DNA from 2 places in the Stomatobaculum sp. genome. Region 1 is predicted to be linked to the other one. Evidence: riboswitches for the same ligand, from Rfam matches in the RefSeq annotation. Region 1 holds a riboswitch; the other holds the start of a gene.

The links. Region 1 has a riboswitch for thiamine pyrophosphate ahead of thiW (energy coupling factor transporter S component ThiW). Riboswitches for the same ligand answer to the same signal wherever they lie in the genome.
Region 2: linked by a shared signal. The riboswitch ahead of ACO4XG_RS02320 (ABC transporter ATP-binding protein) and the one ahead of thiW (energy coupling factor transporter S component ThiW) in region 1 are both predicted to bind thiamine pyrophosphate.

What each region holds. Positions count from the first base shown of each region.
Region 1 covers NZ_DBHIHF010000007.1:10,058-25,229, forward strand. Annotated here, with positions in the region: gene ACO4XG_RS03445 (DUF6508 domain-containing protein) at 1-107, opposite strand, end outside; gene ACO4XG_RS03450 (hypothetical protein) at 121-675, opposite strand; gene ACO4XG_RS03455 (MATE family efflux transporter) at 1,764-3,101, shown strand; gene ACO4XG_RS03460 (Rossmann-like domain-containing protein) at 3,361-4,206, shown strand; gene ACO4XG_RS03465 (DUF3825 domain-containing protein) at 4,416-6,332, shown strand; gene ACO4XG_RS03470 (M14 family zinc carboxypeptidase) at 6,597-7,862, shown strand; gene ACO4XG_RS03475 (SH3 domain-containing protein) at 7,882-8,679, shown strand; gene ACO4XG_RS03480 (tetratricopeptide repeat protein) at 8,712-10,250, shown strand; TPP riboswitch at 10,509-10,615, shown strand; gene thiW (energy coupling factor transporter S component ThiW) at 10,774-11,166, shown strand; gene thiM (hydroxyethylthiazole kinase) at 11,179-12,000, shown strand; gene thiE (thiamine phosphate synthase) at 11,987-12,634, shown strand; gene thiD (bifunctional hydroxymethylpyrimidine kinase/phosphomethylpyrimidine kinase) at 12,672-13,466, shown strand; gene ACO4XG_RS03505 (GNAT family N-acetyltransferase) at 13,488-13,937, shown strand; partial or broken gene ACO4XG_RS03510 (IS3 family transposase) at 14,243-15,172, opposite strand, start outside.
Region 2 covers NZ_DBHIHF010000004.1:106,725-121,896, reverse strand. Annotated here, with positions in the region: gene ACO4XG_RS02370 (DNA gyrase/topoisomerase IV subunit A) at 1-2,014, opposite strand, end outside; gene ACO4XG_RS02365 (DNA gyrase/topoisomerase IV subunit B) at 2,033-3,964, opposite strand; tRNA gene ACO4XG_RS02360 (tRNA-Gly) at 4,030-4,100, opposite strand; gene ACO4XG_RS02355 (Fur family transcriptional regulator) at 4,123-4,557, opposite strand; gene ACO4XG_RS02350 (formate--tetrahydrofolate ligase) at 4,683-6,365, opposite strand; gene gltS (sodium/glutamate symporter) at 6,396-7,643, opposite strand; gene ACO4XG_RS02340 (cyclodeaminase/cyclohydrolase family protein) at 7,671-8,183, opposite strand; gene ftcD (glutamate formimidoyltransferase) at 8,290-9,243, opposite strand; gene ACO4XG_RS02330 (ABC transporter substrate-binding protein) at 9,588-10,625, opposite strand; gene ACO4XG_RS02325 (ABC transporter permease) at 10,622-11,416, opposite strand; gene ACO4XG_RS02320 (ABC transporter ATP-binding protein) at 11,413-12,177, opposite strand; TPP riboswitch at 12,231-12,330, opposite strand; gene ACO4XG_RS02315 (L,D-transpeptidase) at 12,374-14,203, opposite strand; gene asnA (aspartate--ammonia ligase) at 14,377-15,172, shown strand, end outside.

The DNA.
Region 1 (15,172 bases):
ATAGGATTCTCTAAAGTACCTTTATTTTTTCTGTCAATTATCCATTCTCCAAAATTATCATTTTCAATAGCGGATAGATAACCAGTTAATGTTGTATATGTCATCATTTAATCACACCTTTTATGTAAAGGAATTTCTGATTTCTTCTAATCTATTCTCTATAAGGTAATTACTCATATCACGAAGTTCGGTATAGCCCCTCGTTTGGTGGATTGTTTTAGTATCATCAAATCCGAACCCAAACATTTTATCATCTTTTGTCGGATCCATTTTTTGTTTGACTTCTGACATAAACAAGGACATCTCCTTATTTGTAAATGCTAACATAATCGTATCCCAAAAAGGACTATAGGCCTTTGCTTTTTCGGCATTGTCGGGGCGTTTCGCGTATATACCAACTAAAATATACCAACTTGCATTAGGCTGAATTAGGAAACGGTTAAACCATAGATAATATGGAAAACCAGAGTCTTTCTTTTCGTTGTAATAAGTTCTCGACATTTTCACTTGAATAGCATTGGATTTATTGACACCATGGTCATGTCGATATAATAACAAATCAATTCCTTTTTCCTGTGCTGACGCAGGGATAAATACTGAAACGCCTTTTATTTTCTTTGATAGATAATCTGCGACCGCAAACTCTCCATATTGCATTGTAAAAATTGGTTGCATATTTCATCACCTCATCTATATGGACTGTAAGAGTTCTATAAACTCTGCTCTTACATTTTAATAGATGTGATGTAATAATTCAATGCAAATATGAATTATAAATATAAATCAATATCGTGTCATAGTTTTGTGCCTGTTGTCAACTCTATAATGTAACTAAAATCAATTGTAGTCACCCTATTGGGATTGTTGGGAGCATATTCTGCCGCCTTTACCAGACGGGTAGGTGTTCACCGATCTTTCGCTCTATTTTGTGTTCTTGCGGCGATTTCCTGTTTGGTACTGGGCTCTACATCCCTTGCACTGCCGTCTGTCATCAGCGTGCTGATCTTGCGTCTCTCCAACACACTGTTTCAGCCCCTCCTGGCAGATCTCCAGAACCGGCAGATCACAAGCAGGAACCGAGCCACTGCACTCAGTGTGTGCGGTATGCTGGTGAATGGGATTGCCATTGGAACCAATCTGGTGTTTGGCGCCCTATCGGATTGGAATCTATCTGCTGCATTTTACTTCGGCAGTGTGATTTGCACCGTTGGACTGCTTCTTTTCTGGCTATGGCTGAAAACAGGCTATGGCGTGTTATCGCAGGATACAATGAGATCTTAATTAAATGCAATGGCAGACAGCTTTTCTTCAATGGCTGTCTGCCATTTTACTTAATATGACGATGTGGTAGTACAGTGATTTTGTAACACCTCTGCCCGATAGATTATAATGTCAGCAGCGGAGAAAAATACATGACTCGAATATCAGACGAAACCAGACGAAAAGTTGCTCGTGCGCACATTCAGGATGGACGCACGATCGCCAGCCTTGTGGCTGAGTACGGCATATCCGGAGCTTCCTGGTATTTGCAATCATTCCGATGTTCTTCTACAACGGCGAGAAGGGCAAGGGAATAAAGATTTTAACTCTGTCCGTCTTGCTTGCGCCGTTCGCGATCCGTCTTGTGACGCCCGTCACAGAACTTGTGGTTTTGATTTATGTTATAATCCGGATGAAGCGAGCCACGGCAAAACTTCCGGCTAAGGGGGCGGAGGCATAGACAAAAGTGGCGGGGCCTCGGTAGAAGCGGGGAGAAATACTTTATGTCAAAAGATGAATATTTGATCACAGATGCGCCGCTCAAGGCGCTGACCGTTTTTGCGATGCCGCTGATTCTCGGCAGTTTCTTTCAACAGGTCTATAACATGGCCGATTCTATCATAGTCGGCCGTTTTGTGGGTTCCTCTGCGCTCGCGGCGGTCGGGGCCTGTGCGGCGCTCACAAATGTCTTTATCTGTGTGGCACTCGGTGCCGGTGTCGGCGCGGGCGTGCTGGTGAGTCGCCATTTCGGCGCCAAAGAATACGACAAGATGAAGACCATTGTGTCGACTTCGCTCATCAGTTTTTTGCTGCTCAGTATATGCCTCGGCGTCATCGGTTTTTGCTTTTCCAAGCGGATGTTGCGGGGCTTACAGACGCCCCTGGACATTCTGGACACGGCTTCGCTGTACCTTCGCATCTATTTTGCGGGCTTTCCGTTTTTGTTTATGTACAACATTCTCTCTACCATGTTTACCTCCATCGGTGAATCGAGGATTCCGCTGGGACTTCTGATTTTCTCCTCGCTCCTCAATATAGGGATGGATTTTTGGATGGTGGCAGGGCTTGGACTCGGCGTGTTCGGCGCAGCGCTCGCGACCTTAATCGCACAGGGGATTTCCGCAGTGCTATCGCTTCTTCTTTTTTTGATCCGGATGAAGCGCTATCAGGGCAGTTTTCGACGCTTTGACTGGCAGGAATTACAGTCCATGTTAGGTATCGCGGTCCCGTCGGTCCTGCAGCAGTCGACCGTCTCTGTCGGGATGATGCTTGTTCAGGCGGTTGTGAATCCCTTCGGAACCCAGGCGCTCGCGGGCTATGCGGCTACCATGCGGGTGGAGAATGTCTTCTCGTTGATCTTTGTGTCCATCGGCAATGCGGTCTCGCCCTTTGTCTCCCAGAACCTTGGCGCCGGGAAGACAGAGCGGATCCGAAAAGGATACCGCGCCGCGATATTGCTGGATGTTTGCTTTGCGCTCCTGGCGTTTCTTATCATTGAAAGCTTGCACACCCGCATTTCCGCGCTGTTTTTGGGAAAAGACGGAACGGAACTCGCGTATCGGGTATCCGGAGAGTACATGAAATGGCTCGGCTATTTCTTTCTTTTCATGGGAATTAAAATGGCGACGGACGGCGTGCTTCGCGGACTCGGCAAGATGTGTCCGTTCCTCATCGCGAATCTGGTGAATCTCGCGATTCGCCTCGCGGTTGCGCTACTGTTTGCGCCGCGCTTTGGCATCGCGTTTGTCTGGCTTGCGGTTCCGGCAGGTTGGTTTGCGAACTTTGTGATTTCTTATATCGCGCTCAGGAAGGCATGGCTCGCAATTAAAACGCAGGCTTGAGCATCCGGAAAACCGATCATGTTCCATTCGAGACAGCCTCTTACAAAAGTGAGGGGCTGTCTTTTTGATGCGGTAACTTTTATCGATGCGCACTGATTTTCCGGTGGAAAGATGCAACGCAATGCGATAAACTATAATTAGTTATATTTAACTGGTTATTTGTTGACGCAGACAGGGCATTGAAATTCCGGTTAGGTTTTGTCCCGGAAAACAGTGCGGCATGATTTGCGGTGAAGCTTATTGTGAATGAGGTGATACGATGAACGATGATTTAAGAGAAGTTTATGAACGGCTCGGGAAGCGCTACGAAACAGAGCGGGAAGAAATGCCGGTTTTGGATGAGTTTATCCTTGAGTACCGCTGGTTCATGTGTGCCGATACGAGAGGCCGGGTCTCGCAGTGCTTGCGCGTGGGTAAGGAGAAGAGCCCGGAGGCGTATCAGGCGGTATTGTCAAAAGAGCTCGGAAAGCCGGTTAATCAGGTGATTGAGAACTTTTTTGCGGCGGATGATGAGACGCTTCGAGAGCCGCTTGTCGCACTGTTGAATTTGATGAGCAAGCCCTTCAACACCGCCGAGCGTCTTACGGAGCAGGGTATTGTGCGTGAGCCGGGACTGCAGTTTCCCTATGATGTTTCGGGCAAGAAAGTCGGTATTATAGGCTATGGACTTTACAATCAGTTTTTCCTCGGAAAATGCGAGGAGTTTCATGCCTTTGATTTGCGGCCGGAAAAAGGACTTTTGAATTACCGTATCGGGAGAGAGGGCATGAAAGTCTATCCGGAGGGGATTCACTGGCATCTCGGGAAGAGCGCCATCGACTATGCGGAGGTGCTAAAGACTCTGGATATGGTAATTATGACGGGATGCACGATCGTCAATGACAGTTACCGGGATATCCTGGCCTGCTGTGAGAAGGCAGAGATTCGCGGCATTTACGGCCCGAGCAATGAGCTCTGCCCCGCCTATCTCTTCGATCTCGGCTACAATTATATTTTCAGTGCCTCGGTGCGCGATAAAGAGAGCTATTTGCAGGCACAGCTTGCACCACTCCCCGTGGGGGAAGATTTAAAATACATGGATTTATATATTCTACGGCGGAAATAATTTGGGGAATCAAGGCAGCCCGATAAGGAGGCTGCCTTTTTTGTGCTTTTTCGCCTCACAGCAGGTATACAATCATTTCCGGCCTTACAACTTGACGGAAGTCGGTACAGGAAGTAAGGTAAATGTGAAAGAATTATGAAGAAACGCGCTAAAATATAAGAAAAAAACAGGCATTCTGCAAGAGCGCGGGACGGAAGAGGGGGAGTTGTGTGAAAGAGAATGAGCGGGAAAAACTGCGCCCTTTGCTCTGTGAGGCGCTGTTGAAACTCCAAACGCATGATTACGGCTGGGTCGGCACGGACAAGTTCGAACAGGAATTGCAAAAGGCAGGGATTCGATATCAAGAATATGGCATAGAGACGCTGCGCGCCTTTTTGAAGTCCTTTCCGGAGGATATCGTCATCACGGACAGTGCTGCCACACAGGCGGGAGAGCCGGAAAGAAGCTATGTTATTTTGCGGCAGTACCGTCGATTAATACGTCAAAAGAGTTGGCAGGAGGGCAAGGTCCCGGATGAAAAGAAGCCGGTTTTGACCAAGCTGCTTCGGGCCATTTTGCAAAATTTGTCGCTGGAGCAGGGCGAATGGATTGATATCACACAGGTCGGAAACGCTGTGGCTGCGGCGGGCATCAACTATAAAGAGTATGGCTTCATCCAGCTGAATTTATTTTTGCAGCAGTTTGCGGAACAGATTGAGCTGAAATTTTCCGATCCGTCCGAGAAAAGAGCGAAGACTTTGGTGCGGCTTCGTCGCTTTGCGATAAGCGTTTCCCGCAGGACAGAAAGCACGGCGGCTTGCGAGAGCGAGCCGGAAAGGCCGAAATTTGTTCTGGACGATCGTGTGAGAGAACGCCTTGAAAAAGAAATTTTGAAACGAGCGCAACAGTTTTCCTTAGAGGAAAACTGTTGGAGAGCCGCGAAGTCTTTTCTCGAATTCTTGCAACAAAACGGAGTGGATTCTAAGGAGTACGGCACTGCTGACGGCATCCTGTTTTTAAAACAGTTTCCCTCTCTGCTCGACGTTCGGATGAAGGCGTCCACCAACGGTAAGAGTCTCTATCCTGTGGTTCGGTTGCATCGTGAAGAGCAACCGTCCGGACAAGCACCGCGGAAAGTTGAGGCAGAGCGCATCCCCGAAGACAGGAGGGCTTCGGAGGCACCTGCCGCTGCTGCTCTGCGAGATTCGCACGCTTTCGCAAAGGTCTCGAGCGAGAGGTTACAGAGACTCGTGAAGCTTCTGTGCCCGGAGCCCTGGAACTACGGAGATACAGTCTTACCTGTCGCGGTAACGGCTCCCGTCTTCGGCAGATATATGGAGAACTATATTTCCCGGATATACGCGGAAAATAAGTTCCGGCATTGCCGGGAAACCTTGCCCGGCTATCAAGATGTGCAGTACGGAATCTGCCATACCGGGCTTGTCACAGCGGATTTCAGACCGATTTATGCGTTCTTTAAAAATAATCTTTTGAAGACCGGTCCGCGCTGGAATCTCGAGAGTTTTGTGGCAGTCGGGACACAGGCGTTTGAAGATGTTTCCCGTCATTTCGAAGCGCTTCCGCCCGCAGCCGCATATGAGCTTCCGGAGATACAGGCTTTGTCGGACGGCGCGGCGCTGTACTGCGATTACCGGCGGATTCTCACGGAGCAGACGGAGAGACTCCCGCTCGAATTTTTACAGGGCGTTTGCATGCGGGAGATGCTGACAAGCGGGGACAGCACACCGGAAGAAGTCTATACACTGCATCCGGAAAATGCGGCGCGAAAACGGTATTTCATGAACTTAGGCAAACAAATCGAAGAGGTACCGGAAGTATCGGAGGCGATGAAGCGGGCGTTTGGCCAGATTGTGAACCGCAGTCTGCGGGAGTTTCGCTGGAACCGGGGGGTGGCACTGCCCGGTTATGATGTTGCGCGGAATGTCTGTGATATTCTGTTGCCGCTCCGATTTGCGGAAGGAAGGGAGCCGGAACGCGCAATCGCGGTAGAGCGCACAGAGGCAGGCGATTATATCGCGCGAGAAGTGCTCTCCCTCTCGAGCGCGCACCGCAGGTGCCGCGCGGTTCTGTACCCGGAGAGCCGGTGGCTCTCGGCAGAAAAGGCAGCTGCCTATGACCTGGGCTGACGATTCCGAGAAGTTCAGCGTCAGTAATCAAAGAAAATCTGATTCACAGCGCGGTTTTCGGAAGGCGATGTTTGATGCCTCGTTTCTGGGCATAGGGCCGGTTTTAATCTCTATGCCCGGCTGAAAAACGGCGCAGGATACGGGTTAAAGTTCCGAGAGGCGGATTTTTCGGCCACAAGATGAGAAGAGGCCGGCAAAGGGGCTGCGCCAAACGGTCAAGTATCATTGCGGCATAGACAAGCAGATAAGAAAAGGGGATGCGTCATGAAAAAGAGGTTTGTGGGGGTCTTGTTTCTTTGCTGTATCACGGCGAGTGTGGCGTGCGGCGCAAAATCGCAGGAGGTCAAAGCAGTAGGACAAACGATGGTGGCGGCCAAGGTGAAGAAAAATACACTCGCTGCAAGTCATGCGGCCACTGTGACGGAGAGCGGCGCGGCAAGCACTGCGGCGGCAGGCGGCAGCGCAGCAGAAACGACCTCCGCCGTAAACGAGAGTGTCGTAGCGCCCGCATCAACCGCGGAAAAAAGTGAAGCACCGACGGAAGCGCTGGATGCGGAGACATATCTCTGCTTTCAGAGCAGCCTCTATACCTACGGGGAATTTCAGCGGGATCTGAGTCAGTTGCAAAAGCAGGCAGGAAGCGCGCTGCGGGTTGATGTGCTCGGAAAGACAGTCGACGGCAATCAGCTCTATGACCTCCGCATCGGGAATCCGGAGGCAAAGCATCATCTACTGGTCTTCGGTGGCATTCACGCGCGGGAGTATATCACAGTGCAACTTGTGATGCGGCAGTCTGTGGGACTGCTTGCGGCACAACAGAAAAACGACAGTTTCCGCGATGCCTTAGTCAGAGATTTGCTCGCGGACACGGAGATTCACTTTATTCCGATGGCAAATCCGGACGGCATCAGCATAAGTCAGCTCGGCATGGACGGCATTCACACGGAGGCTGTGCGGGAGACGGTCCGGAACATCGCGGCAAAGGACGGGAAGCAGCTCACGACGGGCTATTTGCAACAGTGGAAATCGAATGCGAACGGTGTCGATCTGAACCGGAACTTTGACGCGCTCTGGGAGTCCTATAACGATCACCTCGGTCACGCCTCGGCGGACCACTATAAGGGAACGGCGCCGGAGTGTGAGATTGAGTCGAAGGCGCTCGCCGATCTGACCCGGCGGGTCAAATTTGACGCGACTCTCAGTTACCACACGCAGGGCGAAGTGATTTACTGGAACTTCGGGCAGGAGGGGGCGCTTCGCGACATGACCCTGGCCCTCGCAAAGCGAACCGCAGAACTGACCGGCTACCGCCTGGACGGCAATTTTCAGGCGCTCGACACAGCCGGATATAAGGACTGGGCCATCTCGAAGATGGGTATCCCGAGTCTCACGATTGAGGCGGGTCACGGCGGCAATCCGGTGGATCCGGCGCAGATGGAAAGCATTTGGCGCGAGAATAAGGATGTCGTGCCGATGACCTTGGAGCTGATTGTAAAAGGCGAAGTACACCGCATCAATGAAACAAAATAACAGGGAGGAAGCAAACAAAATGGCAGAAGGAAAGGGCGGAACGCATATCGTGGCGCTCGCGGCGGCGGGCGTTGTGGCCGTTGGAATTGTGGCGGGCGTATTGATTGCGAGTCAGAAACCGGAGAAGCGCTTTGAGGCGGCGGCACTACAGACAGAGACCCGGGAAACGGTAACGCGCCGGGAGACGGAAACAAGTGCTGCGGAGACCGAGACGGAGGTTATGACAGCGGCAGCGGCATCCGCAACGACGCCAGCGACAGAGGGCGCACCGCCCACGACAGAGGGTGCACCGCCCATGACAGCGGCGGCTGCACCGGTGGTAGTGACAGCGGCGGCCACAGCAGCCGCGGACTACTCGCGTACCATGTATGTCTCGCACTGCGCGCAGTCGATCTCGCTGCGCGAATCGCCGACCACGGCGGCGCGCGCCGTAAAGCAGATTCCGTTTGCGGCGCCGGTGACCGTGCTGGAGACCGCGGACAACGGTTTTTACAAGGTCATTTACAACGGGACCACAGGGTATTCGCTCGCATCGTACCTCATCAACTATCAGCCGGACGAGTCGGAGCGGCTGGACAAGCCGGTCGGCGCGGTAGAGACAACCGCCAGTCCAAGTCCGACCTACCGGACCATGTTCTGTGTGAACTGCAAAGAGTATATTACACTTCGCAGCGTGCCGGACACGAAGGGAGCGGATCTCGCGCACATTCCGCTCGGCGCTTCGGTCAGCTATGTGAGGACGGCAGACAACGGCTTTTACGAGGTGATTTATAACGGCAAGCGCGGCTATGCGCTGGCGCAGTATCTGAGCTACTGAGAAAGCCGTGTTTCGGTGAAGGGGGAAATGCTATGAAAAAGCAGCAAATCGCGGGCATGGTATTTGCAGCCGTACTGGTACTCGGCATTGCGATGTTTGCAGGCTATCAGAGCACGCGCTATCCGCGGACGCTACAGGCAGCGAATCGGGCGGTACAGGCGGGACAGGAGGCAGAGGCGGTCTCTCTCTATGAGAAGGCAGTGAATGTAAGCCCGAAGAAAGCGGAGGCGTATCTGGCGCTCGCAGATATTTACGAGAAGAACAACCAGCACACGGATGCGGTGTCTGTTCTGAAGAAAGCAGCCGGGAAGATGACAGAGAAGTCGGGCGAGGCCACGAAGATTCAGGAGAAACTGGAAGAACTGAACCCCACGGTCACGGCGTCGCAGGAATCGGGAACGTATCAGGACCCGGTGGAGCTGAAACTCGAGAGTAAGGGCGGCAAGGAGATTCGGTACGAGATTTCGGAGGCGCCGGACAGCACGGACAGCGCCCCGCAGAGCTATGCGGAGCCGCTCAGTTTCCGGCGAAACGGAACTTACCGAATCAAGTGCTATGCGATGAATCAGAACGGCGAGGCGGGTGAGCCGACCGAGCTGAACTTCACGATTCAGCTGGACCCGGAGAAATACCATATGAACAGCTGGTATCAGGGCAAGGACGGCAGCTGGTATTACAACAACGACACAGGCGAGCCTGTGATCGGTTGGCGCCTCATCGACAACAACTGGTACTACTTCGCGGACGACGGTAGAATGAAGACCGGCTGGATGCAGCTGGACGGCAAGTACTACTACATAGACGATAACGGCGTGATCGCAAACGGCTGGCGGCAGTTTGACGGGCGGTATTACTACTTTTTAAGCGACGGCAGCATGGCGGCAAATCAGTGGGTCGACGGCGCCTACTATGTGGGCGCGGACGGCGTGATGCTGGTATCGACGACGACACCGGACGGCAACCAGGTCGATACGAGCGGAAAGAAGATCGAGAAGAGCCGGAATGAGAAAGCGGTCGAGGCTTACCGACAGATACTGCGCGACGGAAGTTGGAAAGATCCCAAATATCCCGAAGGAGTGTTCGGTGTGATAGATATCAACGGAGACGGGGTGCTGGAAGCATTTGCTCTGGCAGGCAATCATTACGAAATGCAAACACCGACCGAAAAAAATGAAAGTATCTTGAAAATATTTTATTATACCGACAAGTTGCAAGTGGAAGAAATGGAGAATGTAGCGGAAGGCATTTTATATATTCCGTCGAGAAAACAGTTGATTATACCATTTGACTCTGATGAGCTAAGCGGGAGCAAAATTTTTGAATTCAATGGAAATCAGCATGGTCATCTCATAGAGGATTCGTCTATTGATACTCTCAAATGGAGCGAGTTGGAAAACAAGAATCCTGCGGCACTCAGTGAAGGAGAAAGAAAGCAATTGCAGGAGTATAGGAGACGGGATCAGCAGTACTATCGTGTTCCCTACCATCGTTTAAATGCTGAAGAAATTAATCCGGAAAATCTCGATCGATACTTGCAGGGAAATGGGAAAGAGACCGGATATTTTGATTAACGGTCATACTATGCCCTCGACAGGTAAGACATGTAACATCGTTCGTATCTTGGATTAGATGACAGAAGGTGTCGTTTGCACCCCAATTGTTATATGTGTTATGGCGGTTTTAAAATAATGGAGCTGTGCCATCAGCCGAACAGAGTGCGGTTATCGATTACTGCATGGATTGGCGGACAGCTACTCTTTCGGAAAGTTATCCCGGTGCGTGCGGAATGACTTGTATCCGTACAACGGTTTGTTGTATACTGAGACAAAATGAAATAGGAGGGGAGCTTGTGTGACAGGCTGAGAGGAAGGATGACCTTCGACCCTTTTACCTGATGTGGGTAATGCCACCGTAGGAACTCTTTCGCGCTGTGACTTTGACAGGAGGATGCCGCCGGTGGCTTCCTCCTGTTTTTTGTTCAAATTTCGGTAAGTGGCCTTGGCCGGTCTGTTCTGTGCGGTTGCGGTACTGGGAAGTCTGTTTTCGTTTCCGGCTTTCGGGAGCAAATGCGCACCGGTGTAGCATGCGGAGAATATTCTCTGCGCGGTGTTGCTGGGGCCCGGATATGGTCTCGCTGTGGCATTTGCGGCTGCTCTGATCTGCAATGTGCTCGGAATCGGCAGTCTCCTGGCATTTCCCGGCGGCATGTTTGGCGCCCTGCTTTGCGGGATCGTGTATGCAAAGACCGGGAGTATCCCGAGAACGCTGCTCGGAGAAGTGTTTGGCACGGCGGTGCTCGGCGGTCTTTGCGCCTATCCGGTTGCCATTGTTTGGATGGGAAAGAGCGCTGCGGGGCTTGCCTTTTATGTATTTGTGATTTCGTTTCTGATTTCTACGGCTGGCGGTGCGATTCTGGCCGCTATACTGATTTACAGTCTGCAAAAAGCCGGACTCCTGCGACATATGCAGAAAGCGATTCATGGATGAGGAGGAAAAAATATGTTTCAGACTATGTTTGCCAATGTGAGAAATGCTTGCCCGCTCGTGCATAACATCACGAATTATGTGACAGTCAATGACTGCGCCAATATGCTGCTTGCTTGCGGCGCTTCTCCGATTATGGCGGATGATGAAGAAGAGGTCGAGGAAATCACCGCGCTCTGTGCGGGTCTGAACATCAACATCGGCACCTTGAACCGGCGCACCATAGCATCCATGCTGCTCGCGGGAAAGCGGGCAAATGCGCTGGGACATCCGGTTGTGCTGGATCCGGTCGGTGCCGGTGCCTCGAAGCTGCGAACGGAGACGGCAGAGCAGCTGCTGAAAGAAGTAAAATTCACGGTGATTCGCGGCAACATCTCCGAGATGAAAACCCTAGCGTTCGGCAGCGGCACCACAAAGGGCGTGGATGCGGATGTCGCCGACAGAGTGACAGACGAAAATCTGCCGGAGATGGTCGCCTTCGCGAAGGCATTTGCGGCGAAAACCGGCGCTGTCATTGCCATTACCGGTGCGATTGATATTGTGGCGGATAGCAGCCGGGCGTACTGCATCCGAAACGGGCATCCGATGATGGCTTCGATCACGGGAACGGGATGCCAGCTCTCTGCGATGACGGCGGCTTTTGTCGCGGTCAACAGAGAGCAAGCGCTTGAAGCTGCGGCAGCGGCTGTCGCTGCGATGGGCTACGCCGGAGAGCTTGCCTATGACAGACGCCGCGAGACCGACGGCAATGCAACTTACCGGAACGGCATTATTGATGCGATTTACAACATGACACCGGAGACATTGGAGAAAGGCGCGCGCTATGAAGTGTACTGAGGAGATGATGCGGCTCTACGCCGTGACGGACAGAGCCTGGGTCGGAAAACAGAGCCTCGCGGAACAGGTGGCGGCAGCGCTTCAGGGCGGGGTAACCTGCGTCCAACTCCGCGAAAAGGAGCTGGATGAGGAGCGGTTTCTTCAGGAAGCCGAGGAAATCTTTTCGCTCTGCAAGCGGTATCGAGTGCCTTTTTTCATCAATGACAATGTCGCACTTGCCCTTCGCTGCCACGCCGACGGCGTACATGTGGGACAGGACGATATGGATGTCGCCGCTGTGCGCCGCCTGGTCGGACAAGAGATGATGATAGGCGTCTCGGTGCATACCGTCGAAGAAGCACGCACAGCGGCAGAGGGAGGCGCGGACTATCTCGGCGTCGGCGCCATGTTTGCGACATCCACCAAGACGGATGCAAGTTTGGTGACAAAAGAGACACTCCGCGCAATCTGTGACGCAGTTTCGATTCCGGTGGTCGCAATCGGCGGGATCAACAAGTCGAATCTGCTTGAACTCGCAGGCACCGGTGTCGACGGCGTTGCCCTGGTCAGTGCGATTTTCTCCGCGGCAGATATCGCGGCAGAGTGCCGCCTGCTCTATGCCTTGTCGCAGAAGATGGCAGAGAGTGAAAAGTGAATGGATGGATAAGAAACGAGCGGAAGGAGGATATGACATGAAGGAACACACAGCACTCAGCATCGCCGGGAGCGATTGCAGCGGCGGCGCGGGAATTCAGGCAGATCTTAAGACCATGACCATGCAGGGCGTCTATGCGATGAGTGCAATCACGGCGCTGACGGCACAGAATACAACCGGTGTCCGCGCGATTCAGGAGGTGAGTACAGCGTTTCTGGGCCAGCAACTGGATGCAATCTTTGAGGACATCACGCCCGATGCGGTCAAAATCGGCATGGTGGCCTCCGGCGAATTGATTCATGTGATTGCGAAAAAATTGCGACAGTACGGGGCAGTCAATGTGGTTCTGGACCCCGTGATGGTTGCGACCTCCGGCGCGCCGTTATTGAAAACAGACGCCGTGCAGGCGTTGACGGAAGAGCTGTTTCCGCTCGCCTTGCTGGTGACCCCCAACATTCCCGAGGCAGAGCTGCTTTCCGGTTTGACCATTCATACCGAGGAAGATATGCTGCGGGCCGCAGAGAGCATCGGAAATCGGTATGACTGTGCCGTGCTATTAAAAGGCGGACACCAAGTCAATGAGGCAAACGACCTTCTCTACCAACAGGGAAATGTACAGTGGTTTCGCGGAGAACGCATCCGGACCGAGAATACCCACGGCACCGGCTGCACCCTGTCGAGTGCGATTGCCGCAAATTTAGCGAAGGGCTTTTCACTGGCAGAGTCCGTGGAGCGTGCCAAGGCCTATCTCACCGGCGCACTGAAGGCAGGGCTTGACCTCGGCAAAGGCTCGGGGCCGCTCGCGCATTTTTATAGCCTGACCAACGCGTGACCGTTGTCAAAGAGGCCAATTATGAAACAATATGAGGCAGAGCAATCCCCGGAGATTCTTGAAAAACTGCTACAGCTCTCCGCGCTGTGGGCGGCGGAACAGAACTGCTACGGCTATTATCCGAATACGGAAGCGGACATCGCGGGAAAACGGATTTTCCTCGCGGAAGATGAGGACGGCATCGAAGCGTATCTGCTCGGCAAGGTAGAGAGTGCGAAGAACATGAAATCCATCATGCCGGAGGGAACACAGTATTTCGAAGTAGAAGAATTGTACGTTGTTCCGGAAAAGCGCTCGCAGGGAATCGGCGAAGCGCTGTTTCGCTTCGCGGAAGAGAAAATAAAGAAGGAAGCGGAATTTATTGTGCTCAGTACTGCGAGTAAGAACAGCAAGGCGATTTTACATTTTTACTTGGATGAACTGGGGATGCAGTTCTGGAGCGCGCGGTTATTCAAGAAGGTGGGAGAATAAAGCGGTATCACAATGCAACAGATTCGAATCGACAGATTTCGAATCTGTTTTATCATTCGATTTACGACTGAGATATTTCATGTATCTTCGGGTAAAGGTTTTTACACAGAGGCAGATATCAGAGGAAGGCAAGTAGAAGCGGAAGGAAGTGAAATCTTTTGCCCATATGCACGGATAGGTTTTTCGCATAAGTGAAATCACGTAGCACATAGAAAATAGGATAGAAAATTACCAAAGAGAATGGAATTAATCGTAGCAAGTGATATAATAAGACTAAAACTTGTTATGTATTGGGACTGTAGTGGTCAACCTTTTTTGTAACACCACTGCTTAATGTTACACTCCGATCTCTTTTCAAACGGAGTCAGATATCCGTTATACGAGTGTGGGCGTACCTGATTGTACCAATCGTAAGCAAACTCTGAAACGGCATAATCCAGTTCTGCTGCAGTTTCAAAATTATGCTGATAAATCAACTCGGTCTTTAAGGTATTGTAATAGCGTTCCATCGGCGCATTGTCATACGGACATCCCGTACGGCTCATGCTTTGAGAAATCCCGCGCTTCCGGCAGTGTTGTACAAACTCTGCGGAAGTAAACTGACTTTCTTGATCCGAGTGTAAAATCAGGTTTTGTGGGATTGCCTTTGTACTCGACAACGCTTTTTCAAGCGTACGCACGGCCAGGGAACTCGTGATAAAAGGGCTGTTTTCACTGGCAACAACACTTCTGTCGTATAAATCAATGATGGAACAATTATAGCGCATAGTTCCATTTGTCAGTGTCATATATGTGAAGTCGGTACACCACACACGATTCGGCCACTCAGGAGAAAAATTCCGCTTTAATAGATTCGGGAAAATTTTATGAGCTAATCTCCGATGGTATGCGGGTCTCTTTCGGCGACAAATGGAGTGTAGTTGTAATTCACGATTCATGTACTTGTGGACTGTTGTTTTGCTCAATGAGATTCCTTCTCTTTACAGAAACGCCTTCATTTTACGGTGCCCCATGACACCATGAGAATCATGATAAAGTGCTTGAATCCGTTGACAACAATGAGGTTTCTGCGCGTGATGCCTCGCTTTCGAATTTCTGAGGTAGTTGTAATAGGCGTTTGGATGAAAGTGCAACTTCTTCAAAAGCCATCTTAAGCCGAACTCCTGCTTATACTTATCAAGGAAACGATATGCCACTAATCGATTTCCTTCGCGAAGAATGCCGCTGCTTTTTTT
Region 2 (15,172 bases), on a different contig from region 1:
GCAGCAGAGCATCCGGCCGACCTTTGCCGAGCGCGAGAACCGCCACGAGGCTGTCCGTGTCGCCGAGTTTGGTCGCAACCACAGTCTTATTCGCGGTCTCGAATTCCGCGCCGTCAACGAGTTTCACATAGCCCTCGCGGCTCACAAAGAACAACGCGGTCGCGCGGAGACTGCCTGCCGCCGCGACCAGCAGAATTTCTTCCTTGCGCCCGTCGAAGCGACTCAAGTTGTCAATCGGCACGCCCTTGTCCCTTAACTTGCCGGCGGGAATATCCCGCACCTTGACCTGATGCAGAGCCCCCGCACTGGTATAGAGCTGTATCCTGCCGCTCGTCATAATCGGGATAACCGCGCGGTACTCGCTCTCGATCTGCTCCCGATTCTTCTCATAACTCGCAACATCCAGAAGTTTTGCGTAGCCGAAGCGATCCAGGAGGAAGATGACCTGCTCATCCTCCGGCGCTTTCTCTTCGACCACCGCCTCCTTGCTGTTCTCGAGCGCGGTGCGGCGCGGCACGGCATACTCTTTTTTGATTGCCTCGAGATCTTTGATGAGAAGCTTGTCGAGCTTTGCGCGACTTTCGAGATACCCCTCGTAAGTCTCGATCTTCTTCAAGGTCTCCGCGTGCTCTTTTTCGAGCGCCAGAATCTCGAGCCCGATCAGTTTATAGAGACGCATATCCAGAATTGCCTGTGCCTGGCGCTCCGTGAAATGAAGCTTCGTCGCGTCGCGGAGAAAACTAGGGTCCTTGAAGTAAATGCGGCTCGCATCGCCGGTCGTGAGGCAGGCCTTCGCATCCTCCAGTTTCTTTGCGCCGCGGAGTATCGCAATGATTAAGTCAATGCAATCGCAGGCGGCAATCAGTCCCTCCTGCACCTCCTGCTTTAAACGCTCCTTTTCGAGTAACGTCGCGTACTTCTTCTCGGCGTTCTCGTACTGAAACGCGAGGTAGTGCTTTAAGATGCCCTTTAAGTCGAGGGTTTCCGGTCTGCCGTCCGCAATCGCGAGCATATTGACGCCGAAGCTGTCCTCGAGCTTGGTCTTCTTATAGAGCATGTTCTTGACGCGCTCCAGATCCGCGTCGCGGCGAAGCTCCAGAACAATGCGGACGCCTTCCTTGGAACTCTGGTTCGAGATATCGACGACCTCGGGGAGCTTTTTGTTCTCCACAAGCGCCGCCACATCCGTGAGAAATTTATCGATGCCCGCGCCGACCATGGTATAGGGAATCTCGGTGATGACCAGCTTGTCACGGTCGCTCCGCTTCTGGCCGAGCTCCACCTCAATGCGGCCGCGCAGCTTGATTTTGCCGACACCGGTTCTGTAAATCAGCGGGAGCTCGCTTTGATTGGCGACAATGCCGCCGGTCGGAAAATCCGGTCCCTTTAAGAGGCCGAGCAGCTTCTCGTATTTAATCTCCGGATTTTTGATGTAGGCGATGCAGGCGTCACAGACCTCCCCCAGGTTGTGCGGCGGAATCGAGGTCGACATACCGACTGCAATGCCCTCCGCGCCGTTCACGAGGAGGTTCGGAATGCGCACCGGCAAAACCTCCGGCTCCTTCTCGGTCTCGTCGTAGTTCGAGACAAAGCGGACGGTCTTGTCGAGATCGCGGAGGTAGACTTCCTCCGCAAACTTCTGGAGTTTCGCCTCGGTGTAACGCATGGCCGCAGCGCCGTCGCCCTCGATTGAGCCGAAGTTGCCGTGGCCGTCGACCAGCGGCATGCCGCGCTTAAAGGGCTGGCTCATCACAACCAGCGTCTCGTAAATCGAGCTGTCGCCGTGCGGGTGATATTTACCCATCGTGTCACCAACAATACGCGCGGACTTCCGGTGCGGCTTGTCGTGACTTAAGTGCAGTTCGCTCATATCATAGAGCACGCGCCGCTGCACCGGCTTTAAGCCGTCCCGCGCGTCGGGAATCGCGCGGGCGGTGATCACACTCATCGAATAGTCGAGATAGCTCTTCTGCATCTCCTCCGAGTATTCGGTTCGAAGAATTTTCTCTGCCATGGTATTCCTCTCTCGCCTTTATGCGTCGATTTCCGCTTCGTCCGCGTGGTCGTGGATAAAGTCGCGCCGCGGTCCCACATTGCTGCCCATGAGGAGCGCCGTAACCTCGCTCGCGAGGCGCGCATCCTCGATCTCGACCCGCTTTAACATGCGCTGTTCCGGGTTCAGCGTGGTCTCCCAGAGCTGCTCCGGGTTCATCTCGCCGAGCCCCTTGTAGCGCTGCAGGGTGAAGCTCCCCTCTTTATGCTTTGCCTTGAATTTTTCGAGCGCCTTGTCATCGTAAATGTAGACGCCGTCCTTGTCCTTGCCGCGCGTCGGAACCGCCTTATAGAGCGGCGGCATTGCAATGTATACATGCCCATCGTAGATGAGTTCCGGCATGAAGCGGTAGAGGAAGGTTAAGAGCAGGGTGTCGATGTGGCTGCCGTCGACATCGGCATCCGTCATCAGAATAATTTTGTCGTAGCGCAGCTTCGTGATGTCAAAGTCGTTGCCGTAGCCCTCGGAGAAGCCGCAGCCAAAGCTGTTAATCATGGTCTTGATCTCCGCGTTCGCAAGCACCTTGTCAATCGAAGCCTTTTCGACATTCAGAATCTTACCGCGAATCGGGAGTATCGCCTGATACATGCGGTTTCGCGCGGTCTTCGCCGAGCCGCCTGCGGAATCTCCCTCAACAATGAAAATCTCACACTTCGCGGGATCCCGGGACTCACAGTTCGCAAGCTTTCCGTTCGAGTCGAAGGAAAAACGCGGCTTTGCGAGCAGATTGGTTCTCGCCTTCTCCTCGGCTCGCCGTATCTTTGCCGACTTTTCGGCGCAGGCGATAATCGCACGAACCGTCTCCAGGTCGCGGTCAAAGTAGCGCGTGAGCTCATCGCCCGCAATCGTGGAGACCGCCTTCGTCGCATCCGCACTCGCAAGCTTGGTCTTGGTCTGTCCCTCGAAAATCGGATCCGGGTGCTTGATTGCGACAATCGCTGTCATGCCGTTTCGCGTGTCCGCGCCGGTGAAGTTCGCATCCTTCTCCTTTAAAAAGCCGAGCTCGCGCGCGTAGGTGTTGATGAGCTGCGTGAAGCGCGTCTTAAAGCCCTGCAGATGTGTGCCGCCCTCGGCCGTGTAGATGCTGTTGCAGAAGCCGAGCAGCTTCTCTTCAAAGGCATCCACAAACTGGATTGCGCACTCGAGCTCAATGTCCTCAAAGCGCCCCTTGATGTAAATCGGCTCATGGACGGCTGTCTGCCCCTCGTTCAGCGCGCGGACATAGGCAATGAGCCCCTCGGGCTCGCGAAACACTTCCTGTTCCGCCTCGCCGGGGAGCTTGTTTTCGTAATAGATGGTGATGCCGGGATTTAAGTAGGCCGTCTCGTGTAGCCTCGACTTTAACCAGTCCGCGCGAAAGTGTGTCTTCTCAAAAATCTCCGGGTCCGGCAGGAAGTTGATTTCCGTGCCGCTCTCCGCCTGCTTTCCGACAATCGGCAGGAGACCGTTTTTCAGCGCCGTGGTCGGCTCTCCCCGCGAATAACTGTCCTCGTAGACCACGCCGCCGCGGCTGATGCGCACCCGCATCTTTTTGGAGAGCGCGTTCACGACTGAGGAGCCCACGCCGTGCAGACCTCCGCTCGTCTTGTACGCGCTGTTATCGAACTTGCCGCCCGCATGCAGGGTCGTCATGACGACACGCTCCGCTGAGACACCCTTCCGATGCATCTCGACCGGAATGCCGCGGCCGTTGTCCCGCACGGTACAAGAACCGTCCTTCTCGAGGACAATGTGAATCTCGCTGCAGTAGCCCGCGAGGTGTTCATCGATTGCATTATCCATAATCTCGTAAATCAGGTGGTTCAGCGCCTTCTGCCCGACGCCACCGATGTACATACCCGGACGCTTTCTGACCGCTTCGAGACCTTCCAGCACGGTGATGCTGTCCGCATTGTACTGTGTCTTTGCCATCTCTCCTCCTTAGCGCCGCGGAAACGGCGAAAAAAAGAGACCGAAGTCTCCCTTCGGTCCCATGCAGCAAGCGACGGGAATCGAACCCGCGTCCCAAGCTTGGGAAGCTTGTGTTCTACCATTGAACCACGCCTGCGTACAAATCAGTATACCGGAAGTCAAGAGGATTGTAAACCTTCTTTTTTCTTCCGGCACGCCTCGCAATAGCCGTAGAGCACCGTGCCCTCGCATTGCAATGAAAAGCCGTGACCGCGCATCAAATGCTCTCTGACCTCATCCATGAAGTCGCAATCCATGTGTATGATTTTACCGCAGCCGAGACACTTTAAGTGCAGGTGGTCCGCACAGTGCCGCCCCTCGACTTCGAGCTGATAGACAGCCTTCTCACCCTTCTCCGCGACATATTTGAGAATCTTCTTTTCCTCATACAGGCGGTCCAGATTGCGGTATACCGTCGTCGGACTCACATTCAGGCCAATGCTCTGCAGATGATCCAGAATATCCGAAGCGCTCACGGTTCTGCCCGCCGAGGTCTCCAGATATTTCATGATTTCCTGTCTTGACTTTGTGCTGTATGTTCCGCTCCTCTTCATAGCCGCCCCCTTGCAGGAAGGATAGCACAGAACATTCGTTTTGTAAAGAGACACCAACAGGCGGCAGACCGGTTGTAATGCCGATCCGCCGCCCGTTCGTGTCTTACTTGAAAGCTTCTTCCGCGTCAGAAGAGTCCTGTGATCTTTCCGTTCTCGTCGACATCGATGTGCTCTGCCGCCGGCACCTTCGGGAGACCCGGCATGGTCATGATGTCGCCGGTCTTCACGACAATGAAGCCCGCGCCCGCCGAGACCTTGACCTCGCGGACCGTAATCTTGAAGCCGCGCGGCGCACCGGTCAGATTCTTGTTGTCCGAGAAGCTGAACTGTGTCTTCGCCATGCAGACCGGATAGTGCCCGAAGCCGAGTTCCTCGAGGCGCTTTGCCTGCTTTTTCGCCTCGGCCGTGAGCACCACGCCGTCGCCGCGGTACACTTCGCGCACAATCTTGTTGAGCTTCTCCTCCAGGCTGTCGCCGTCCTCGTAGGCAAAGCGGAAGTGGTTCTCTGCCTTGTCCTCGCAGAGACGCACGACCTCGCGTGCCAGTGCCTCGCCGCCTTCGCCGCCCTTCGCCCAGACCTCGGAGAGCACGACATTGACGCCGAGCTTCTTGCACTCGTCTGCGATGCAGGCAAGCTCCTCCTCAGAGTCAAACGGGAAGCGGTTGATTGCGACCACGGTCGGAAGGCCGAAGACCTTCGTCATGTTCTCGACATGCTGCAGGAGATTCGGGAGGCCCTTTTTAAGCGCCTCGACATTCGGCGTGTTGAGTTCTGCCTTGTCGACGCCGCCGTGGTGCTTCAGCGCGCGCACGGTTGCAACCACGACCGCGCAGTCCGGGCGCAGACCCGTCATGCGGCACTTGATGTCAATAAACTTCTCTGCGCCGAGATCCGCGCCGAAGCCCGCCTCGGTGACCGCATAGTCGTTCAGCCGAAGTGCCAGTCTGGTCGCGAGTACGGAGTTGCAACCGTGAGCAATATTCGCAAACGGTCCGCCGTGAATAAAGGCCGGCGTGTGCTCCAGGGTCTGCACGAGATTCGGCTTCAACGCGTCTTTTAAGAGCGCTGTGAGCGCACCCTCCGCGTGAAGGTCGCCCGCAGTCACCGGCTCATTGTCCATGTTGTAGCCGATAATCATGCGCGCCAGTCTCTCCTTCAGATCCTTTAAGTCTTTCGCGAGGCAGAAGACCGCCATAATCTCACTCGCGACCGTGATCTCGAAGCCGTCCTCGCGGACACGGCCGTCGGTTCTCTTGCCGAGACCATCGATGATGTTGCGGAGCTGACGGTCGTTCATATCGACCGCGCGCTTCCAGGTGATACGCTTGTCGTCGATGCGCAGCGCGTTGCCCTGGAAGATATGGTTGTCAATTAGCGCCGCAAGGAGGTTGTTGGCTGCCCCGATTGCGTGGAAGTCGCCGGTAAAGTGGAGGTTAATCTCCTCCATCGGCACGACCTGCGCGTAGCCGCCGCCGGCAGCGCCGCCCTTCACGCCGAAAACCGGACCGAGCGAAGGCTCGCGGAGTGCGACCGCAACGCTCTTGCCGAGACGCTTTAATCCGTCCGCGAGACCGACGGAAGTCGTCGTCTTGCCCTCGCCCGCGGGCGTCGGGGTGATGGCCGTGACCAGCACGAGCTTGCCGTCCGGCTTACCCTCGGTGTCCTTTAAGAGCTGATAGCTCACCTTTGCCTTGTCCTTGCCGTACTGCTCCAGATATTTTTCATCGATGCCATCGGCGCGGGCAATATCTTCGATTCTGGCTACCTGCGCCTCCTGCGCAATCTCAATATCTGTTTTCATATGCATTCTCCTTTCATCCTACCCTGCGGGTTCCGTTTATTTTGCTGCAATGTTCTGGACAAAAAAGCGTATAAATGCAATGGTCTGCGGCTGGTAGATGATGTCTACCAGGAAAGCGCCGACAATCGGCACAATCATAAACGCGCGGTGCGACATGCCGTACTTCTCGGTGACAGCTGTCATGTTGACAATCGCCGAAGGTGTGGCGCCGAGTCCGTGTCCGCAGAGTCCCGCGCACATCACGGCTGCATCGTAATTGCTGCCGAGCAGGCGGAACACAATGAAGTAAGCCGCAAAAATCATGAAAATGACCTGGCAGCAGACCACGAGCAGCACGCCGCCAATCAGTCCCGCGAGCTCCCAGAGCTTTAAGCTCATGAGCGCCATCGAGAGATAGAGCGACAGCATCACTTCGCCGATGCCGTCCACCAGCGCATAATCAAAGCTGAAAAACCGGACCTTCTCGTTCAGGTTGCGCACAAGCACCGCGACAAACATCGCGCCGACATAAGTTGGAAACGACATACCGATGGCTGCGCCAATCAGCGCGGAAATCTTCGCGCCGACCGCCATACAGACTAAGAGCACCGTGACATTTTCCATGATGACGCGGGTGCTCCGCGCCTCGCCGCTGCTCTTGTTGACCTCAAAGACATCACTGCCCTGAAAGCTGTCCGCCGCATCGGGCGTCAGCTTATGCCGGACAATCAGCTGACTTCCAAGCGGTCCGCCTATCATGACCGCCGTAATGAGGCCAAAGGTTGCCGCCGCCGCGCCGACCAGCATCGCCTGGTCGTAACCCATCTCGGTGAACTGTGCGCCGTAAGACGCCGCCGCGCCGTGGCCGCCTATCATCGAAATGGCACTGGATAACAGCGCATAGGGCGCGGGCAGTCCGATGGCCGTTCCGACCGCAATGCCGATTACGTTCTGAATGACCGAGATGACACCTGAGATCAGCCAATAGATAATCAGCATGACGCCGCCGCGCTTTAAGAGCGAAAAACTCGCCGAGAGTCCGACTGTCGTGAAGAAGGCCAGCATGAACGGACTCTGAAAATACGTGTCAAAACTCACCTGGAAGCTCCCCGTCACATGGCCGAGGAACGTCAGAAACATAAAGAGGAAACCGCCCACCACCGGTGCGGGAATGCAATAGTGGTTTAAGATCCGGACGCGGTTTTTCACCGCCGCTCCCAAAAGCAGTAAGAGCGCCGCGAGCGCCAAGGTCGTAATGGCATCCGCCTCGATTTGGAGGGTGGAATTCAGGATCTGTATGCTCACAACTCCGCTCCTTTCGTATGCGCAGTCTTAAATCTCTCTTGTCAGTTCGGAGAGCGCAAAAATCTCGCGCTCCGCCGCAATCGCCTGCTCCTCAAGCGCCGCAACGCGCGCGCTGTACTCGGCGACAAAGTCCTCATCCTCAATTGAGGCGAGATTAATCTTCACATTGAGGCCCGCACCGATCACAGCGGTTCTCGCCGCCATCGCCGCGACGAGGCCATCGGTCACGGCATTGGTATTGCCGCGCTCCACCACCGTCTTTGCGAGCGGGAAAATGCGCGCCGCGGTTTCCGCGACATGGCAGGGAACCTTTGCGGCAGACTTTAAGCCGTTCTGCATTGCGGCCTTTCGCGCAGCCTTCTCTTCGTCCGTGTTCTTCGGCAGCGCCATTGCCGCCATGAACTCGTTGAAGGACTCGGAGTCGCGGTCAATCTCCTCAACCAGCTCTTTCTTCAGTGCCTCGGCCGCCGCTGCGACCTCGCGCATCTCTGCCTCAACCTCAACATACTTCTTCTTGCCGACGGTGAGACCCGCTACCATGCCCGTAAGCGCTGCGGAGAGAGCGCCGAACCGCCGCCCGGCGCCGGTGCATCGGAAGCCGTGAGATCCACAAACGCGGCGATACTCATATCTTTCAGCTTTTCGCTCATGCCTCTTCCTCCTCATCCTCAAGGAGCCAGTTCTCCATGATCTGCTTCTTCGCGTCGAACTTCATCGGTCCGAACATGCAAGCCTGCAGGTAGTACTCTGCGCAGTCAATCAGGGACTGCATCGGCACGACACCGACAATCTCACTCTCGAGGACATTGACACCGTAGCGACGCGCCTCCATCTTGACTGCCTCAAACGCGCGGTAGATGGCCGTCTTCTCGTAGTTCACGAGGTTCATCGAAACCTGTGCGACCGTAGCTTTGCCGGAATAGTGATCCTTCAGCTCGACGCCGATGGCCTTGATGAAGTGGTAGCCGCCGCGGATATTCTTGACCGCATCCGCAATGTGGTTTGCGATTTCCATATTGTCCGTATCGAGGTTCACATTGTACGCAATGAGCGGCATTCTCGCGCCGATGGCAACGACACCTGCGGTCGGATGAATGTGATCCGGTCCGAAGTCCGGGGTCCAGAGTTCCTTGTCCTGAAGCTTCTCCGCCATGCCCTCGAACTGACCCTTACGAATCTTTGCGAGGTTTGCTCTGTGCGGTGCGGTTGCGGAATCCTCATACAGGAAGACCGGAATGCCGAACTTCTCGCCGACTGCTTTTCCGACTTCCTTTGCGATCGCATCCGCCTCTGCGACGGTCGTATTGCGGCAGGGGATAAAAGGAACGACGTCGACAGCGCCCATGCGCGGATGCTGTCCCTCGTGCTTGGTCATATCAATCAACTGCACAGCGACTTCAAACGAGTCGATGACTGCGTCGCGGAGCGCTTCCGGCTCGCCGACTGCGGTAATCACGCAGCGATTGTGGTTCACATCAGTCTGGCAATCCAGAAGCCGGACATTCTTTCTGTTCTTGAAGCACGCGGCAATTTTTGCCACCTTCTCCATGTCACGTCCTTCGCTGTAATTCGGCACAGTCTCAAGCAGTTTCTTTGCCATTTGTCTCCTCCTTTATCGGTTGACAGCGACACCCTGCCGCTGCTCTTTTATTATACTCAGTTTTTTTGTTTGTGCACATTTTTTTATTTAAGATTGTAAAGTAGGTAGCTCACCAACATTATATCCATTTTCAAGTGCTGATAGCGCCGATTTATTGGATGAACTATATGTAATACACAGAAAGCTGCCTTTCTTCCCTGCGCCATGTCTTCGGACCTTGCCTAGTCTCAAACAAACACAAAAGAAGAGGCAGCTCCGATCGGGACTGCCTCTTCTTTTGTTTCGTATCCTCTTTGATTCCGGACAGCTTTTCAGCTCAACTTACCTTCGGATGCCTTGTTCTCTCAGTTCCCGCTCCCCGCCGCGAGCAGTTCCTTCAGTTCCGGCGTTCTCTGAATGAGGCCCTCCTGCTTCATCCAGTCGATGTTCTCCTGCCAGCAGCTCTCTGTTTGCGAGAGGAAGGGCGCACTGTCGCTCTCCATCTTCGGCAACAGCACTGCTGCGCTCTTTTTCTCAACATTCTCACTGAGCGGGAAATTCTCGGCATTCTGCTTTTCGAGCAGCAGTTTCACGGCCGCATCCGGGTCTGCCTTGAAATCCGCAAACCCCTTCTTTGCCGCGCGCACAAATTTCTCCGCGAGCTCCGGCTTATCCTGTAAAACGCTGTCATTCGTAATCAGGCAGAGTTCATAGTAATTCGGGACGCCGTACTCGGTCGGCGAGAAGTAGTTGAGCGAAAATCCCTCTTCCTCGAGCTGCGGCACCTCGTGGTTCACGAGACAGCCTATGGTCGCATCCACCTGCCCTGTGGTCATGGAGCTCATGAGATCAAAGCCCACATTCTTTAAGGTGAGGTTACTCGTGTCCGCGCCGACATTCCGCATGAGCACCGAAATCATGGCCTCGGAGAGCGGCGTCCCCGCATAGCCGACCGTCTTGCCCTCGAGATCCTTCGGACTCAGAATATTTTTGTCCTTCAGCGAAAGGACAATGTTCAGCGGGCTCTGGCAAACTGCGCCGAGCGACTTCACCTTGACGCCCTGGTCCGCGACCATCTGGATAATGTCCTGCTGATAATAAAGTCCGAACTCTGCCTTGCCCGCCGAAACAAGCGAAATGGCATCGTTCTCGTTCGACGGGAACTGCACATGGACATTGAGCCCTTCTTCGGCAAAGTAACCCTTCTCGATTGCCTCATATAAGAAGGCATGCACGGCGTTTGGATACCAGTCCAGGACAATGTTCACATCCTCCGCTTTCTCCTGTCCCTTTGCCTGTTTTTCGGTCTTGCCACCGCAAGCTGTGAGCGCCGTCAAAAGCGCAAGTCCCGTCACGATAGCCGCTACGCGCCGCCAGATCTGTCCGCCAAACCGTTTCTTCATGAATCTCTCCTCCTTGTCTCTTCTGGATCGCTATCCTGATGATTCCGAAACCTGAGCGCTCTCGTCTCTATCTGCCGCGCAAGTGCCGTGAGCAGCATCGCCGCGACACTTAAGAGCACAATCGGCGCAAATACGCCCGCGCCGTCGAGCTGTGTCATCATACGGCGGGAGAAATAGCCGAGGCCCGCCTGGGCGCCGAGCCACTCGCCGATGGCTGCGCCGATGACCGAGAGCGGGATTGCCATACGAACTGCCGTGAAAAAGGAAGGCAGTACAGCCGGGAGCTTTAACTTCCAAAAGAGCTGCCACCGCGTCGCACCGAGGGTCTGCATGAGCTCCGTCATCTCCGGCGGAATCGCGCGAAAGCCGTCCGAGAGCGTGACCGCAATCGGGAAAAACGTCATGAGCACGGCCGCGAGCACCTTGCTCCAGATGCCGTAGCCGAGCCAGAGCACGAAGAGCGGCGCGAGCGCCGTGGTCGGGATGGTCTGCGAGGCGACGAGGAGCGGGTAGAGCGCCCGCTCCGCCGTTTTGCTCTGGTCCATGAGAATCGCGAGAAAAATCCCGAGCAGCAGCGAGAGCAGCAGCGAAACGGCGACGACTGCCATGGTCGCCGGAAGATGCACCAGAAGGAGCGGCTTCCGGAGCTCATAGATGCGGCGCAAGATCTGTGTCGGCGACGGCAAAATATAGGCCGCGTTCATGTGCCGCGCAAACAGTTCCCAGGCGAGTAGAAACAGAGCCGTCAGCAAAAGGGAGGGCAGCTGCCGCCGCATCGTCTCTCTGTTCATACCGTTATCTCCCGCGCGAGAAGCTGTATCAGCTCCCGCTTTAAGTCGAGCGCCGCCGTCTGTCCGAGACTCTCCTCGCTGCGCGGGTAAGAAAGCGGCACGCGAAATTCTCTAAGCGACCGCACCGGCCGCGATGTGATGACCAGAATGCGCTCCGAGAGAAAGATAGCTTCCTCAACATCGTGCGTCACAAACAGAATGGTCCGCTTCTCCTGCCGCCACCTGTCGAGGAGCCACTTTCGCATCGAGAGCCGGGTCATATAGTCGAGCGCCGAAAAGGGCTCATCTAAGAGAAGAAGCTTTGCGCCGGTCAGCAAGGTCCGCGCGAACGCCGCCCGCTGCCGCATGCCGCCGGAGAGCGAGAGCGGACTCTTATCCGCCCAGCCTTGAAGCCCCACCACTTCCAGTACAGCCTCTGCCTTCGCCCGCCGGGTCTCCCGGTCGAGCGGCTTCTCGCCGAGTTCCAGCGGCAGCCCGACATTGTCCGCAACAGTCCGCCACGGAAACAAAAGGTCCTGCTGCGGCATGTACCCGCAGTAGCGCTTCTTCTCCGCAATCGGCACGCCCTCCGCCAGGATGCTGCCGGACTCGGGCAAGAGAAGCCCGTTCATCAGGCGAAACAGGCTGCTCTTGCCCGCGCCGCTCGGCCCGAGAATCGAGACAAATTCCCCCGCTTCCACCTGAAACGAGAGCCTGTCCAGTAACAAAGGGCCGCTCCCGGCATAGCGAAAACTCACTTCCGAAAATTCCAATGCTGTCATTGTTTCTCCTCAAGCTGTCCATACAAAAAAGGACAGAACTGCCCGATGGCATCTCTGTCCTTTCATGAGATTCCTACGTTGGCATTACCCAAATCAGGTTTTCGGGTTCCGGTCCTCCGGTCTCAGCTGCACACAGCACCCCGTCTCGTTTTCTGTTTTGATTCTAGTCACCCGCACGCAGGCTGTCAAGTCAGTCTCAGTGCACATAGACCGGCATGCCGACCGTGATTCGCTCGTAAAGCTGTTTTGCGAAGGCCGACGGGAGGTTAATGCAGCCGTGGCTGCCGTTCGACTGGTAGATGTTGCCGCCGAACTTGCCGCGCCAGCTCGCATCGTGAAGCCCGATGCCGCCGTCAAACGGCATCCAGTAGCTCACAAACGCCGCGTAGAGATTCTGGGACCCGCGAAGAATCCGATTCCGCTGCTTGTAAGCGATGCGGAAGTTACCGTAGTGCGTGGCTCTCTCCCGGGTCGGAAGGCCGGTCACGCAGGCGCTCTCCATCACCTTTCTGCCGTTCTCAAAGAGAATCACGCGCTGTTTCTCGATGCTGATGTCGATATAGTTCAAGCCGTGTCCCAGCTGGAACTCGGGATCGGCCGCGAGCACCGGGACAAAGAGATCGTCCTTCGCCATCACAATCTCGCCGTTCAGAGACTTCGGCGTCTCCTTCACCGCGCTGCCGCTCTCGCTCGCTTCGCCGCTGTTGCCCTCGGCAGTGAGGCTCTCGACCGTCTCGGTCTCGACCGGCGCCGCGCCGACCGCAATCGTATCGCCGTTGACACTCTCGGTTTGAACCGTCCCTGCGGCAGTTTGGCTCTCCGCAGCCGTCGCCTCCGCCCCCGCCGCGGCCTGGGCGGGCGCCGGATCCGGATCCGGATTCTCGATGAAAATGCCGTCCCGGAGAGAGGCCGTCAGCACCGGACTCGCGGCATCCGCCGCTCTGTCTTCCTCGGATTTCAGCGTCGCGATGTACTCCGGCGCCTGGGTCTGCTGCGCCTCGGCCTCCTTTAAGAGCTGCTCGGCCTTTGCCTTGTCCTTTTCGCGCCGCGCCGCGCGCTTTGCGGCTTTCAGCTTCTTTGCATTGGCCGCGAGCCGCGCTGCCTTCTGCGCCTCGCTCTCCCGCACCGGGCGGTTGATGCCGAGCTTTGCGCAGAGAATTTGCATCATGCGCTCGCTGTCCACGACATAGTTCTCGCCGCCGTGTTCCGCGGAAAGCGCCGCAAGCTGCGGCTCAAACTGTCCCTGCAGTCCGTTCACATAGTCTTCGAGCGCCGCATAGTCAAGACCTGTCGTGCCGTCCCGAGTCTCGCGGAGCCAGCTGTTCAGCGTCTCGCTGTCCAGCTGTACCGTTGCCTGCCCGATGAAAAAGGTGAAGTCGTGATTGACCAGCGCGTTTCGCGCGGCTGCCTTGTCGGCCAGGGTGGCATTGTCCGCGGTCACCGCGGGCTGCACCGCAAAGGTGTCGGTGAGGTCAAGCTCGCTCTGATCGCTCTGCAGCGCCTCGACCACGGCATTCAGAATGTCCTCTTTGCTCGCGCTCCAGCCGGTCTCCGCCGGCAAAACGGAATAGCCGGCATCCGCCGTATAGTCGGAGAGTTTGGCATCCTGCGCCGGAATCGAGACCTCAAAGAGCCCCTGCTCCTCGAGGAGTTTCTCGACCGCATCGCGGTGCACGTCGACGGTTCTTTTGCTCAGAAGCTCATGCCGCTGAAAAATTGCGACCGGCCACGCGAACGAGGAGCCGTCTTTCAGCGCTGCCTTCCAGTTGTCCCGGCTCTCGACCCCGAGCACATCCTTCCGGTGCAGAGAATAGCTCAGATCCTTGACGCGTATGCCGAGCGAGCCCTCGGTCGCCGCCGCCGTAATCAGTTCCTGCGCTCTCGTATAGGAAATCAGCGAGGCATCCTTTCCGTCCACTGTCGAATTCGGGTAAGTATGACCCGCAAAAAAAGCGGCCCCGGCCAGATAACAGACGCAAAGTGCTGCCGCGGCGCCACCCAGTATCTTCTTTTGTTTCCGTTCCATCTCTCTGCCCTTGCCGACCCTCCGTCTTCATAAAAATTTTATACTCTATTTTAACATTCGAAGCGTCTTTTGAGAAGCTATGACAACAAAAAACCTTGCACACCGCAGTGCAAAGTGCTATGCTGATACGAAATTTTTTCATGTTGTTGTTTCTCTCAGATTGGAGGCAAGGTATGGCACTCGTCATTCCGGAGCACTACGATCCCGTGCTCTCGGTCCGTGAGACCCAGGAGGCAATCAAATTTATCCGCGACCTGTTCCAGAAAGAGTTCGGTCAACAGATGAACCTGGAGCGCGTCTCCGCACCGCTCTTCGTGACCGAAAAAAGCGGCTTAAACGACAATCTAAACGGCGTGGAGCGCCCGGTCAATTTTGACCTGCTCTCTTTACCGGGCGAGAACATCGAAGTGGTGCAGTCGCTCGCCAAGTGGAAGCGCCTTGCCTTAAAGCGCTACGGCTTCAAGCCGGGCGAGGGCCTCTACACAAACATGAACGCCATCCGCCGCGATGAAGAGCCGGACAACCTCCACTCCTGCTATGTGGACCAGTGGGACTGGGAGCGCGTGATTCGCAAAGAGGACAGAAGTATCGAAGTGCTCGAGGACACCGTGCAGCGCATCTTCACGATTATCAAGCACATGCAGCATGAGGTCTGGTACAAGTACCCGGATGCCTGCTACCGCCTCCCGCGGGAAATCACCTTCATCGACGCAGAAGAGCTTCTGAAGCGCTACCCGACGCTCACCCCGAAGGAGCGCGAAACTGCGATTGCGCGTGAGTGCGGCGCTGTCTTTGTGGAGCGCATCGGCGGCGCGCTCTCTAACGGCGAGCCCCACGACCTCCGCGCGCCGGACTATGACGACTGGAACTTAAACGGCGACATTCTCTTCTGGTTTGAGCCTCTGCAGTGTGCGCTCGAGCTATCCAGCATGGGTATCCGCGTCTCGCCGGAGAGCCTTGACGCACAGT